Regions from separate parts of the Rothia sp. HMSC067H10 genome, predicted to be linked through region 1. Evidence: riboswitches for the same ligand, from Rfam matches in the RefSeq annotation. Region 1 holds a riboswitch; each other region holds the start of a gene.
What was found. Region 1 has a riboswitch for S-adenosylmethionine ahead of HMPREF2756_RS06560 (methylenetetrahydrofolate reductase). Riboswitches for the same ligand answer to the same signal wherever they lie in the genome.
Positions count from the first base shown of each region.

Region 2: linked by a shared signal. The riboswitch ahead of HMPREF2756_RS05135 (nuclease PIN) and the one ahead of HMPREF2756_RS06560 (methylenetetrahydrofolate reductase) in region 1 are both predicted to bind S-adenosylmethionine.
Region 3: linked by a shared signal. The riboswitch ahead of HMPREF2756_RS00520 (bifunctional o-acetylhomoserine/o-acetylserine sulfhydrylase) and the one ahead of HMPREF2756_RS06560 (methylenetetrahydrofolate reductase) in region 1 are both predicted to bind S-adenosylmethionine.

Region 1 covers NZ_KV802313.1:176,636-179,908, forward strand. Annotated here, with positions in the region: gene HMPREF2756_RS06550 (aldo/keto reductase) at 1-569, opposite strand, end outside; gene HMPREF2756_RS06555 (Abi family protein) at 657-1,493, opposite strand; SAM riboswitch class I at 1,909-2,017, shown strand; gene HMPREF2756_RS06560 (methylenetetrahydrofolate reductase) at 2,095-3,006, shown strand; gene metE (5-methyltetrahydropteroyltriglutamate--homocysteine S-methyltransferase) at 3,049-3,273, shown strand, end outside.
Region 2 covers NZ_KV802311.1:125,891-129,163, reverse strand. Annotated here, with positions in the region: gene HMPREF2756_RS05140 (DUF2599 domain-containing protein) at 102-1,100, shown strand; SAM riboswitch class IV at 1,432-1,560, shown strand; gene HMPREF2756_RS05135 (nuclease PIN) at 1,539-1,817, shown strand; gene HMPREF2756_RS05130 (PIN domain-containing protein) at 1,822-2,256, shown strand; gene HMPREF2756_RS05125 (cell division protein PerM) at 2,509-3,273, shown strand, end outside.
Region 3 covers NZ_KV802271.1:109,363-112,635, reverse strand. Annotated here, with positions in the region: gene HMPREF2756_RS00525 (ABC transporter ATP-binding protein) at 1-626, opposite strand, end outside; SAM riboswitch class IV at 1,207-1,320, shown strand; gene HMPREF2756_RS00520 (bifunctional o-acetylhomoserine/o-acetylserine sulfhydrylase) at 1,430-2,776, shown strand; gene HMPREF2756_RS00515 (homoserine O-acetyltransferase MetX) at 2,872-3,273, shown strand, end outside.

The DNA of each region.
Region 1 (3,273 bases):
ATAAACCGCTCAATGCCGAGTTCGCGGGCGAGGTGCTCGGCGTGGGCAAGCTGCCACCCCGCAAAGTTGGAGTGCCCCAGGTAACGCACCTTTCCGCTGGTCACGAGCGTGTCGAGCGCAGATAGGGTCTCTTCCAGCGGGGTGTTCGGATCGGGGCTGTGGTAGAAATACAGGTCAATGTACTCGGTTCCCAGACGGCGCAGTGAACCTTCGACGGCACGCATGATGTATCGGCGTGAGCCGCGCGCATCCCAATCATTGCCGTTGAGGGTACCGGTGGGAAGCCCAAATTTGGTGACGATGATCAGGTCATCGCGGTTGAGGTTGAGTTCGCGCATCGCGGTACCGAACATGGTTTCTGAAAGCCCGGGCTCGGCGCCGTATAGGTCGGCAATATCGAAGAAGCCGATGCCCGCCTCAACTGCGGCGGCGATAACGGCGTTGGTGCCTTCCTGAGTTTGAGTGGGGGTGCCGGGGCGTCCCAGGTTGTTGCAGCCGATACCGACGGAGGGCACGACCAGCCCGGAGTTACCCAGGCGTGCATATGCGGGAGATTCGATGCGTTCCATACGTTTACTCTACCGTGTTTGACAGTACATGGTCGCAACATGACGTTCACGGCACCCTGCAACTCCCTCGCGAGCAATAGATGATTTCTAGTGTAAGTTTGTGTGAAGAGTCGTAGCCCCTATGTAATACAGCTCATCCTGCGCAATAAAATTTTCAAACTCGCGGGCACATTCCTCGCGTTCACCCGGTCCCAAAAACAACGCAAGATTCAGCACAGCTACGTGCAATGAGCGCGGGTGGCTGCTGCGCAAACGTTTCGCAAAAAGCCGAGCTTTTCGTGCCGCCTCAGGGCTTGTCGAAGCCCATAACCTGTCATGATGCGCCACCCGATTACGAAAAACCGTCAACGATTTTAGGTTGCTTTCAAAAGCAGGAACAGGTATCTCCAGCTCGTGGGCAATGGTTTTCCAGAAAAGAATCGGATCCTGCGCATCCGGTCTGTACTGTGTGATAAATCTGCTCAATAGACCCAGTGAAAAGCTATCGACTACTTGCTCAAAGGACGGCATAGGCGCCTCGCGGTGATGAGGGTTCGTTCTGCGGTATTGTTCATCAAGATCTTCTAGAAGTCTTGTGACACTTCCTGGGCTAGTTTCCAGATAATAGTGAGGATTAAGATAGTCACAAGGGGTTTGTGACAGTCTTTCATAAGACTCAACGGTGAGTCTGCGCAAAAGCAATTCCGCCTGCATTAATCTGCCAAAAACCAGTTGAGCGCATTGAATATCAAGATCGATAATGCGAGCAAGACCGGCGGATTGATAGGGTTCTTGCGAAAGAACAACATAGTTGCCGATGTATCCGCGTAACCGTTCCAAAGGCATTGAGAAGATAGAAGTACTCGAAAAGTTATCGGGTAGGCTACTGAAACCGCTGTGTTCCAGATGTTCAATATAGTTTTGTGGTTGTCGTGTATATACCATTTCAGGGTTTTCTTGAGGATCTATAAGACCGGAAGCAGGTAAAGAAGGGCCCCGACATATGCGCATATCCTGTGAACCTGCAGACTCACGGGTAGAGGCGGTCGGGGGACTCTTACACATAGTTTACACGACATGTTTTCTCAGAACAATACCCGGTTTTTTCCTTGTAGAATGCCTTCTCCCGCGAGCAGATAGTTTCGTGACGAGCAGATAACATTCCGCTATCTGTTCGTCGAAATATTATCTGCTTGCGGCCAAATCAGGTGGAGGTTTCAACGCGCTAGTCCGACCTGCCGCGAACCCGTATGACGTATTGTTTCGCCGCATCCCACAATATTAAGCGGTTATGACCGCTCGACGACATGTGCCGACATATTCTTGCTGACACCGCGCATCCTGCCTAGAATAGGAACGTTATCTATCCAGAGCGACCGAGAGATCTGGCTCTTAGACGTCGCAGCAACCTCGCCAGCCTCCACCCATGGGGTGGACGGACAAGGTGCTCCCGCCAGAACCGATAGAAGTGAATTCCCTTCGCGTCTTGCTAAGATTCGGCGTACCTTCGGGCACGCTTCTATCGGGTGAACACGGAGGAATGAAAATGACGACAGTTCACCCGGCTCTTTCTTACGAGCTGTATCCGCCACGGTCGCACGCAAGCTGCGATTCCCTGCTCAAAACCATTGCCGAGCTTGAGCAAACCAACCCGGATTATGTTTCCGTTACCTATTCGGGCGATGCGCAGCGCCGCCAAAAGACGCTGGCTCTGCTCGATCACTTGGTGCATGAAACCTCGCTGAATCCGCTGGCGCATCTAATCTGCGTGGGGCATTCCGTGGCCGATTTGGAACGCTCGGTTCGTCTGATTCTGGGGCTTGGAGTACGCGGTTTCTTGGCGCTGCGCGGCGATATTCCGACCGAAAACACGCGCCCGCTTGAGCTGCCTTTTGCCCGCTACCTGGTGGAGCTGATTCGTAGGGTGGAACGTGAGGATTTCGCGCATCTTGCTGCGGGGAAGGTATCGATTGGGGTTGCGGCGTACCCGCATAAGCACCCCGAGTCTTCCTCGCTTCTTCAAGACATTGAGATTCTGCTTTCAAAACAGCGTGCCGGGGCGGATTTCGCCATCACCCAGGTTTTCTTTGAGACCGAGCGCTATTCGGGGCTGGTGGATGCGGCGCGCCTTGCCGGGGTGGAGATGCCCATTATCCCCGGTATTATGCCCGTTACCTCGCTGACTCGGCTGACGAAGCTGTGCGAGCTTGCCGGGCTTGAAGTACCGCGCGAGCTGGCGTATCGTCTGGAAACCGCGAGTGAGCCGCGCGAGATGCACCGCATCGGCGTGGAACATGCGCTCGACCAATGTCGCAAGGTGCTTGATGCTGGCGCCCCCGGCCTGCATTTCTTCACATTTAACGAGCATGAGGCTGTGCTGGACGTCCTCGAAGAACTCGACGTTCCGCGCTACTCGAACCGTTTCAAACTCCCCCTAAGCGATCTTCAATACCTCTAAACTCCCCTTTTATTTGACACCCTCCCACAGTAAGGAACTAGGATGACCCACACCCCATTCCCCGCAGCAACCATCGTCGGTTACCCCCGCGTGGGCCGTTTCCGCGAGCTGAAGAAGGCACAGGAAGCGTTCTGGAAAGGCAAAATCACGCAGGATGAACTGCGCCAGGCGGCCGCAGATGTGCAGCGCACCTACTATGACCGTGTGATCGAGCGCGGTCTTAGCGCCACCGATTCGTCTATTCCGGCGACTTTCTCGTACTACGAT
Region 2 (3,273 bases), on a different contig from region 1:
GTGTATTGAGTATGTACGGTGTTAAATATGTTTAAATTTCCGTTTGAAATAATATAGATATAGTAATTAGGAGGTCTGTAATGAAAATACGGAGTTTGTTGGTGGTAATTACTTCTTTTGTGTTGGTAAATAGAGTAATTGCGTCTTCTCATGGGTATGTGGACCAACAGTCTCAGGGAGACAAGAAACAGCAGACGATGACTGAGCTTGAGAAGGTTCAGCGTACTGAGTATGGCTCTGTTGCGCCTCTTCAGGATGTAGCACCTGCGCAGTTATCAGATGAGAATCAGAAGATGGAGCATGATGCTTCTAGCTCTACTGTGTCAGTTCAGAAGAACCCAAAGGGCGGTGTTTCTATCAGCAACAAGAAGCTTGGGGGAGCATCGGTTCACGTAGATCTCCCGTATGCTGATAGGGCGAGCGATGCGTCGTCTGTGTCTCAGGGGATTGCCTCTTATGATAATAAGAATGGATCCTCAACTATCCCTGTTGCTAAGAATGACGGTAGTTTGCAAATGGTTACCAAGATTGATAATCGTGATGCTCCCACCGAGTATAAGTATGTTATGGGGGTGCCTCAGGGGGCAAAATTGGTTCATCAAGAAGATGGAAGTGTACTTATTCTTGATGGTGGTGGCAAGATGATCAGCGCGGTGAGTAAGCCGTGGGCTGTTGATGCTCAGGGTACTTCTGTGGACACTAAATATGTCCTTCAAGGGAATGAACTTATTCAAGTCATTAGTCATACTTCACAAGACTATAAGTACCCTATTGTTGCTGATCCTTGGCTGGGTGCGGATCTTATAGACCGTGTTTGGGTTGATGATGCGCCTGAAGGACGCGTCGTGAATGTTAATCCTACAGGTTGGGGTCGTACCTTTAACGGTTTGGCAACCCATTCGGCTCATGTGGACGAACTTAAAGATAAACTTGGTGATGATGCACACCTTGTAGATGATAATGATGGGACTATTCGAGAGCAGTTCCTGTGTCATGTTGCGGGTAATTACTTTGAGCCGGAAACATATAATATGGAATCATGGCGTCCTTCAAAGCATTGGGCCTTGCAGTTAAATCTAAAAGATAAATGTAACCCTTAATAACTAAATAAACTATAAGATTATGAGGCTCTAACATACATTAGAGCCTCATAATCTTTTATTGGTACGACTATTATCTTCTGGAGGATCTCTGAAGGTGTCTAATAAAGCTGTGGCTTGGCGAAGGCTGCGGAGCATGGGAACTCCTGACTTGCAAAGCTGGGTAAAACTTCGTATCTGCGCAATGGTATGCACGGGAGAGATCAATCGATTCGCCACCATGAGGCGGCTATATACAGGTATGCATTCATAATCGCGTTATGTAAATCACAAGAGTTTGACCGGTTCGCACGTTTACAGATTCCTGAAAGCTGTTGTAACCTGGATTCAGCTTCAAGAGTTTCGACTGATAAGCTCCGACTATGGTCGAACGCCAACCCCATGTTCACGGGTGGCTCGGATGACGAAGCGGTTTGTATTCGCCGCCTCAGGTGGCACTTGGTACAGGCAAGAGCAACGCGAAAGGAACGCGCATTCGGCGCATGGTTGTCAATGTACAACAGCTCTTCATCTCCAGCATCCCCCCTTACTCCTGCACGCTCTTATCAGGAAAATCTGCGTGCCGCATCCGTACCCGCACGCGGCGGTTACCAGGCAGTAAGCATTCAGGATTACGCACGTATTTCTTCTAAGCGCGACGAATTCCTCAATTTTCTGCTTCTTCCCAACCCCGAGGGTATTCCCGCCGTCGAATATGCCGGTCTGCGCGTAGCATAGGGGTATGAGCGCCTCAGGACTGCTTCTCGACTCGGATGTTCTCGCCGAGATCCGTAAAGCCACACCAGATCCCAAAGTTGTTGCCTTTCTGCGCCGCCGCGCCTATAAACACCTCTACATTTCGGTGCTGAGCGTAGGCGAGCTTAAAGGACTCTACCCCTACCCAGAGACCGACCGCTGGATTGCCGAACTTCTCGACAGATTCGCCGACCACATCATCAACGTGGATGCGCGCGTAAGCCTCGAATGGGCGGGACGCATCGCTCCGCGCGGCACCCACAGTCACGGACGTAAAGATGCCGAGCCCCTGCCCACCGCTGCCCTCGAAGGTCTGATGGCGGCGAGCGCCCAAGCCCATGACCTCGAAATTGTTTCTTCAAAGGCTGAGGTGTACCGGTCCTGGGGCGTGCCCGCGGTGAATCCGTGGATTGAAGACTAAATCTTCCGCACAGTATTTTCACCGTAAGCGCCGGGGGAGTACCTGCGTGTTCGAGAAAGCCGTGAGAAATGCTCGGCACAGTTAGCTGTACGCGCTGCCGCATCGGTGAGAGCGCATCGGTAACGTTCGTGTAACCCCTCTGTTCACGGTGAGCGGTTAACGAAGGTTAGCCGCCAATTAACCGGAACTATTTCCCCGAAAGCTCAGCAGGCTCACACGAGCTGGCGGGTTTCATGGCATGATGGAAGAACGATGAAAAGTAGCTCTTCTACATCCCGGTATTCTGCCCCTATGCCACTCTGGCTGCAGGGCATCGTTGAATTAGTTTTTACCGCCGCGCTTTCTTTCGGGCTTGTGCTCGTTCTGCTCATGGCGGTGTGGTTTACCAACGGTTTTAACCGCATGGATTTTCCCGCCCTCGCAACTCTTGCCTCCCACCTGTGGCTGCTCATGCACGGTGTGCCGCTGAATATTCCGAATGCTTTCGGTATTATCCTGCCGCACGGCATGCTCACACTGGTGCCCATGGGGCTGAGCATTATTCCGGTGCTCTTATGCTTTAGGTCTGGGCGAAAACTGGCGCGCGCATCCTATGAAGGGGAATTCTTCAAACCCGTACTATTAGGGTGCGCTGCCTACGGTATTTTTGCTGCCGTCGCCTTTGCGTGGGCGAGTACCGAACGGCATTTGCTGGGTATTGTTGGTGCGGCGTTGATTCCGCAGATAGTGGTGCTGGTCGGGTTGATCTGGGGCGGCTACTATGAATCGCGTTCGCTCGCCCGTATGGTGGGCGTGAACACCGCTGAACAGATTTCGCAGATGAGCCAGTACTCGCGGTGGGCGAGTTCTTATGTGTGGTCGATTGTGCGTGCCTCCATGGTGGCGATTTTCTCGCTCATTATGGGCGGTGCTTTAGTGCTGGTGATCGCCATGATGATGCGTTGGTCGCAGATCGCAACAATTTACCAGGAACTTCACGCCGGGCCGGTGGGGGCGCTCGCCGTGACCCTGCTGCAG
Region 3 (3,273 bases), on a different contig from region 1:
CGATGCGCTAACTCCTCAATCTCGCCCAGCAGATGGCTCGTGAGTAAAATGGCGGTGCCGTCATCAGCGAGGGAACGAATCAACTGGCGAATTGTCAGCGAAATATCTGGGTCAAGCCCATTCGTCGGCTCATCCAAAAGCAGCAGTTTCGGCTCGCCCAGCAGTGCCCGTGCGATGTGCAGACGTTGTTTCATACCGCGGGAAAACTCTTGTACCTTCTTCGCGGCGACATCTGCAAGATCGACCCGTTCCAAAGCGCTCGCCACCTGGGTACGGCGTTTGCGCGCGCTAACTCCGGCAAGGTCGGCAAAGAAGAGAAGATTATCGCGGGCGGATGCTCGCGGATAGAACCCGGTATCCCCGCCGAGTACAAGTCCCAGGGACGCGCGCGCACGCTGGGGGTGCGCAAGCGCATCCACCCCGTCGATGCGAACGGTACCGCTTGTGGGAGTCAACAGTGTTGCGCACATCTGTACAATTGTTGTTTTCCCAGCTCCGTTGGGACCGAGCAGAGCATGGATTTCGCCGGAGCTTATACTGAGCGAAACATTATCGACAGCGGTGAAAGCGCGTTCACCCTTGCCAAAGGTGCGGCATAGCTGTGCCGCGTCAAGGATTGTAGACATTGTGATAAAACCTTGCGGTGCTTAGTCACCCGAAGCCTCTTGAGCATGGTGTTCGCACGCCCGCAATACGTGGGACGGGTGAGATGAATAGTCGTGAGAGAGGCACTTCTTAGTGCCTGAATAATCCCAAGTCACCGACTGCAGATGCGGAAGGTATAACAATAAAACCCTCAGAACTTTGGTGTCCCAAGCGCTCACTATGCGCTTCTGAAATGTATCGAACCAAAGCAGGGTTATTTCTAAAATTTTTAGAGCCCACCATCGGGGCGGGCATTCCGCGAGCCGGTGCGACTTTAGCGGGAGGTCATACCTCATCACTCCTAGATTCAAGGTTTCAATCAGTGTAGCATGGCTCACGATTGCCTACACTGATGGTAATTTAGCGACGGCTAACGGCAGATCACATGGCTTTAGCGGTTCGGGTACAACATAGGCACGGTCACAAGCGCATAAGTATTGGTGTTTCTCCCAAACAATAGGCTGTCGCGAAAACAGTTCATAAAACGTCATCTTTGCAACAATGCGCCGAAAACACGCATCCCGCTTGACCATGTGCGCTTCCTATGAAACTCTAGATGCAGGTCATGAGAGCCAGTGATAAGCCCCAGCTAGCTGGCCGGCAACCCTCCTCCGCGGTGGGGTGCCCTGGGTGAGGACCAGGCGTTGAACACAAAGTACAACGCAAGCGCGGGACCGATGTGCCCGATTCTGGTACATCGTTTTTTCGTTTGCAGAGAAGAAAACCCAAGAACTCTGTACCGAAATCGGCATGCGGCCCCCTGAACTATCACAAGGAGCTTCGCATGAGCAACACTACAGTCCCGACTCCCGCCAACCCCGCCGGTTGGAAATTTGAAACCCGCCAGATTCACGCGGGGCAGGCACCGGATGCTGCAACGGGAGCTCGGGCGTTACCTATCTACCAGACCACCTCGTTCGTTTTCGAGAACGCAGAACAGGCCGCTAACCGTTTTGCTCTAGCTGAGCTTGGGCCTATCTATACCCGTCTGAACAACCCCACCCAAGAGGTTATCGAAAACCGCATCGCATCCCTCGAAGGGGGAGTAGGGGCGCTTTTGCTGGCCTCAGGCCAAGCGGCTATTACCTATGCGATTCTCAACATTGCGGGTGCGGGCGACCATATCGTGGCTTCCCCATCGATTTATGGGGGAACCTACAACCTACTTAAATACACGCTTGCCGACCTCGGCGTTGAAACTACGTTTGTTGAAAACCCGGACGACCTGCAGCAATGGCGCGATGCGGTTCGCCCCAACACGAAACTCTTCTACGGAGAAACCGTACCTAACCCCCGGAACGATGTGCTCGACATCGAGCCTATCGCCCAGATCGCCCACGACAATGGTGTTCCCCTAATCGTCGATAACACTGTTTCCACCCCATATTTGGTGCGCCCCATCGAATTTGGTGCGGATGTGGTAATCCATTCCGCCACAAAATATCTAGGTGGGCACGGCACCTCAATCGGCGGCGTTATCGTGGACTCCGGCAATTTCGACTATGGTGCCGACCCCGAAAAATTCCCCAAGTTCAACGAACCTGCCCCCGGTTACCACGGTCTAGTTTATGCCCGTGACTTGGGCAAAGACTCCGCTTTTGGTGCGAACCTTTCCTATATTCTCAAGGCGCGAGTTTCGCTTCTGCGCGACACCGGGGCGGCGATCTCTCCAACCAACGCCTTCAACATTGGTATCGGTCTGGAGACTCTTTCCCTGCGCATCGAACGCCATATCGAGAACGCGACCAAGGTCGCAAACTGGTTGGAGGAGCATCCGCTGGTCGATCAGGTGATCTGGGCCGGTCTGCCTTCCTCGCCCTGGTACGAGCGAGCCCAGAAGTACCTGCCGAAGGGGCCGGGCGCCGTCGTGGGATTCACTCTCAAAGACGCCGACCTGGAACAGACTCGCACCTTTGTGGATGCTCTGCAGCTGCATTCCAATGTGGCGAATATCGGCGATGTACGCTCGCTCGTGATTCATCCCGCATCCACCACTCACTCGCAGCTTTCTGAAGAAGAGCTAGAGGCAATCGGTGTGAGCAAAAACTTCGTGCGCCTCTCTGTAGGTATCGAAAATATTGACGATATTATTGCAGATCTTGAACTGGGCTTTGCGACTCTGAACGCCTAACCTGCACCGCCGCGACCGGGCTGCACAGTAAGTGTCCGGTCGCGGTATTGGTTTCTCGCCTGCCATTACCAACTACCGGTTACCCAGGAGAAAACATGACGGAAAATACCGTACACGCCACCTATCTGTCGCAGCTGCAGTATCCCAGCGCTCAGGGGTACCTGCGGCAGATGGCGATCGGTGATTTCACCCTCGAAAACGGTACCGTGCTTCCACAGGTGAACATTAGCTACGAGACGTGGGGGACTCTTAACGAAGCTGGGGACAACGCGATTCTTATTCTGCACGCCCTCACCGGCGACACCCATGTTTCGCGCGGGATTCCCACATCGGATATGCCTGCACCCAGTATTCGCGCAGTCGAAAGTGATGGTTGGTGGGAAGGTATTGTGGGGCCGGGCGCGGTGGTCGATACCACCAAATATTTTGTGATCGCCCCCAATATCTTGGGGGGATGCTACGGCTCGACCGGTCCGGCAAGTATCGTACCCGAGGGG